DNA from 2 places in the Pseudomonas sp. GW821-FHT09A09 genome. Region 1 is predicted to be linked to the other one. Evidence: predicted binding sites of a transcription regulator. Region 1 holds the regulator's gene; the other holds the start of a gene.
The links. Region 1 encodes FliA, which starts transcription of late flagellar genes. Its sites were predicted from a motif close to CTAAAGTTTNNNNNNNNNNNGCCGNTAA; they were not measured.
Positions count from the first base shown of each region.

Region 2: the regulator FliA is predicted to act here: its motif matches at 1,011-1,038, upstream of AC07OV_RS04680 (flagellar protein MotY).

Region 1 is NZ_JBWKPU010000035.1:11,385-13,573, reverse strand. Features, by position in the region: gene AC07OV_RS24655 (protein phosphatase CheZ) at 1-309, opposite strand, end outside; gene AC07OV_RS24650 (chemotaxis response regulator CheY) at 328-702, opposite strand; gene fliA (RNA polymerase sigma factor FliA) at 870-1,610, opposite strand; gene fleN (flagellar synthesis regulator FleN) at 1,607-2,189, opposite strand, start outside.
Region 2 is NZ_JBWKPU010000004.1:79,056-81,244, reverse strand. Features, by position in the region: gene AC07OV_RS04680 (flagellar protein MotY) at 39-947, opposite strand; gene pyrC (dihydroorotase) at 1,104-2,150, shown strand; gene rnt (ribonuclease T) at 2,147-2,189, shown strand, end outside.

The DNA.
Region 1 (2,189 bases):
GGTGCGGTTGGCCGCCGCCTCAGTCAGCCTGACCACGTAGGACAGGCGTTCGGTGGCATCGGTGATTTGCGAAATCTCTTCGGCCTGGGGCATGTGCGGGTCAATCTGGAAATTGACGATCGCACTGTGCAGCTCGCGCGTGAGCTTGCCCACTTCCTGGTACAGGCCGCGGTCACGGGTCTGGTTGAGCTCATGGATTAACTGCACCGCGTCGCCAAACTGGCCTTTTTCAAGGCTGTCGACCAACTGGTGAGCATGCTTTTTCAGGGTCGACTCGAAGTCTCCCTGTGACGTTTCTTTATGCTCCATAGCTCCCCCGTGGCAGCATCAATGACCGATGCGTTCGAAGATTTTCTCGATCTTCTCTTTCAAGGCCAGCGCAGTGAATGGCTTGACCACGTAACCGTTTACCCCGGCTTGGGCGGCTTCGATGATCTGCTCACGCTTGGCTTCGGCGGTCACCATCAGCACAGGCAGGCTGCGCAGTTTTTCATCAGCACGCACGTGGCGCAGCAAATCGATACCGGTCATGCCCGGCATGTTCCAGTCGGTTACCAGAAAGTCGATGCTCCCGCTGTTGAGGATCGGAATCGCCGTAATGCCGTCATCCGCCTCGACCGTGTTTGTGAACCCAAGATCACGCAACAGGTTTTTTATGATCCGCCGCATCGTTGAGAAGTCATCAACGATGAGGATTTTCATGTTCTTGTCCAATTCGACCTCCAAGCAGTCTTAAACGCGCCCAGCACCTGGACGCGCCATTTCAATCAACAGGCGTTACACAAAAAGGACTGCCCAGGGCACCACGGTACGAACCCGCGAAAGCGTGGGCTTTCACGGTAGCGTCTGCAGTGTCCCCACACTGCCTGTCAGCGCGCTCGCCACTCTCCCAATCGCCCCCGCAAGCGGGCTGCGCACTGGCTATGCAGCTGGCTGACACGCGACTCGCTGACCCCCAGGACCTCACCGATTTCCTTGAGGTTCAGCTCTTCGTCGTAGTACAGCGCCAACACCAGTCGCTCACGCTCCGGCAAATTGGCGATCGCGTCCGCCAACGCGCCCTGGAAGCGTTCATCTTCCAGGTCACGCGACGGCTCGAGATGTGCACTCGCGCCGTCCTCGTGCAGCCCTTCGTGTTCGCCGTCCTGCAACAGGTCGTCGAAACTGAACAGGCGGCTGCCCAAGGTATCGTTCAAAATCCCGTAGTAATCATCGAGACTCAATTGGAGTTCGGCCGCAACTTCATGATCTTTAGCGTCACGACCGGTTTTTGCTTCAATTGCGCGAATTGCATCACTGACCATGCGCGTATTGCGGTGCACCGAACGCGGTGCCCAATCGCCTTTGCGCACTTCGTCGAGCATCGCGCCACGGATACGGATACCCGCATACGTCTCAAAACTTGCACCCTTGCTCGCGTCGTATTTGGTCGACACTTCGAGCAGGCCGATCATGCCGGCCTGGATCAGGTCTTCGACCTGGACGCTGGCCGGCAGGCGTGCCAGCAGGTGATAGGCGATACGCTTGACCAACGGCGCGTAGCGCTCGATCAACTCGCCCTGGCTGTCACGGGCAGACTTCTTGTACGCGTTGTAGCCAGTCGCTGTCATAGCACGGGTCCTGCGCTCGTCTGATGCACCAATCGCTCGACGAAAAACTCCAGATGCCCCCGCGGGTTGGCGGGCAACGGCCAGGTATCGACCTTCTGGGCAATGGCCTTGAACGCCAGTGCGCACTTCGAACGAGGGAACGCTTCATAGACCGCACGCTGCTTTTGCACGGCCTTGCGCACACACTCGTCATAAGGAACTGCGCCGACGTATTGTAAGGCGACATCGAGGAAGCGATCCGTGACCTTGGTCAACTTGGCGAACAGGTTTCGCCCCTCCTGCGGGCTTTGGGCCATGTTGGCCAGCACGCGGAAGCGGTTCATGCCGTAGTCACGGTTAAGCAGTTTGATCAGGGCGTAGGCGTCGGTGATCGAGGTGGGTTCATCGCAGACCACCAGCAGCACTTCTTGCGCCGCGCGCACGAAGCTGACCACGGACTCGCCGATCCCGGCGGCGGTGTCGATCACCAGCACGTCGAGGTTGTCGCCGATATCACTGAAGGCCTGGATCAGGCCGGCATGCTGCGCCGGGCTCAGGTGCACCATGCTCTGGGTGCCCGAGGCGGCCGGCACGATCCGA
Region 2 (2,189 bases), on a different contig from region 1:
CGACAGATTATGTCGAGCGGGCGACCGATGGTCGCACCTTACGACGTGTGCGCGGGGTTGCTCGGGCCGGTGGCCGTGGGCGCCGGTTTCTCGGGGGCTGCCACACGCTCAAGCTGAATGTTGACGCGGCGATTGCGGGCCCGGTTTGCCGCGTTGGTATTGGGCGCCAATGGGTAGCTTTCGCCATGAAAGCGCAAGGTGATCTGCGATTCCTGGATACCGTTGGCCTTCAGGTAATCCATTACTGCCAGGCCGCGACGGCGCGAGACATCCCGGTTGGTCAAACGGTTGCCGCTGTTGTCCGAATGGCCATTCAATTCGATATGGTTGACCGTGGGGTCGGCTTTCATGAACGCGAGTATCACATCCAGCTTCTTCTTGGCGGCCGCGTCCAGTTCGATGCCACCCCCGGGGAATCCGACTTCGGTCTGCTTGACCTGGTCGTAATTCATCGGCAACAGCTTGGTGGTGCACAACTGGTAGTCGTTGTAGGCCTTGCTGAATTTCACCGGCAACAGGCGAATTTCCGAGTACCCCCCTTCGCGCCCGTAATGTCGGACCGTCGGGCTGCGCCCTTCAAGCAAACCGGTGAACAGTCGCCCGGCCTGGGCCTGGGAGCTGTTGAACAGCACATCGCCACTACCTGCACGTACGGCGCCAAGGTTGATATCACCGCGCCCCGGCTGCCAGGGCGCCGCAGCGGCCAAGAGTGTCGCGGAACCTGCGCCCAGCGAGCCGTTATAGGCTTTCAGGCGGAACGTCGCCTGCTCACCGGCCCGGCGCACGAACTCACCCGAACCGAAATCCGTGATCGGCTGGGTCAGGCGGCACTCGAACTGGTCGCCTTCCACCTTCCACTCAATATTCTCCAGACGTGTCTGGAACGTGAGGGCCATCGCAGGCAGGCTGGCGAACACACTGAGCAGGGCTAGATAATGCTGGCGCACGGGAGGCTCCACTGGTTTCTACAACACTTCAAAGCGTCATACATCGATAAGGCATACAAAAGGCTATCGGATGCATCCCGCAAAACTTGATAGCGAGTGCCTGATAGAGTCTTTTCCGGTAGCATTCCCACCAGATTGACCCGCCTGGAATCCCCAATGTCCGACCGCCTGACCCTGCTGCGTCCCGACGACTGGCATATTCATCTTCGCGATGGTGCTGCGTTACCCCACACCGTGGCCGATGTAGCGCGCACGTTTGGCCGCGCCATCATCATGCCTAACCTGGTACCTCCGGTGCGTAACGCCGAGCAAGCCGATGCCTATCGCCAGCGAATCCTCGCTGCACGACCGGCCGGCAGCCGCTTCGAACCGTTGATGGTGCTCTACCTCACCGACCGCACCCAGCCCGAAGAGATTCGTGAAGCCAAAGCCAGCGGTTTCGTGCACGCCGCCAAGCTGTATCCGGCAGGCGCGACCACCAACTCCGACTCCGGCGTGACCAGTATCGACAAGATCCTGCCGGCGATCGAAGCCATGGCCGAAGTTGGCATGCCGCTGTTGATCCACGGTGAAGTCACCCGTGGCGACGTCGACGTGTTCGATCGTGAAAAAATCTTCATCGATGAGCACATGCGCCGTGTGGTCGAGCTGTTTCCGACCCTGAAGGTGGTGTTCGAGCACATCACCACCGCCGATGCCGTGCAGTTTGTCACCGAGGCCTCGGCCAACGTTGGCGCAACCATCACCGCGCACCACTTGCTGTACAACCGCAACCACATGCTGGTGGGCGGGATTCGGCCGCACTTCTATTGCCTGCCGATCCTCAAGCGCAACACCCATCAGGTGGCGCTGCTGGACGCCGCGACCAGCGGTAATCCGAAGTTCTTCCTCGGCACCGACTCCGCGCCTCATGCCCAGCATGCCAAAGAAGCCGCGTGCGGTTGTGCCGGTTGCTACACGGCATTTGCTGCCATCGAGCTGTACGCCGAAGCGTTCGAACAACGTAATGCGCTGGACAAGCTCGAAGCATTCGCCAGCCTCAACGGCCCGCGTTTCTACGGCTTGCCGGCGAACACCGACCGCATCACCCTGGTTCGTGAAGACTGGACCGCCCCTGCCAGCCTGCCGTTTGGCGAGCTGACTGTCATCCCGCTGCGCGCCGGTGAAACACTGCGCTGGCGCCTGCTGGAGGAAAGCAAGTGAGTGAAGACCATTACGACGACGAACACGAGCACAGTGGTG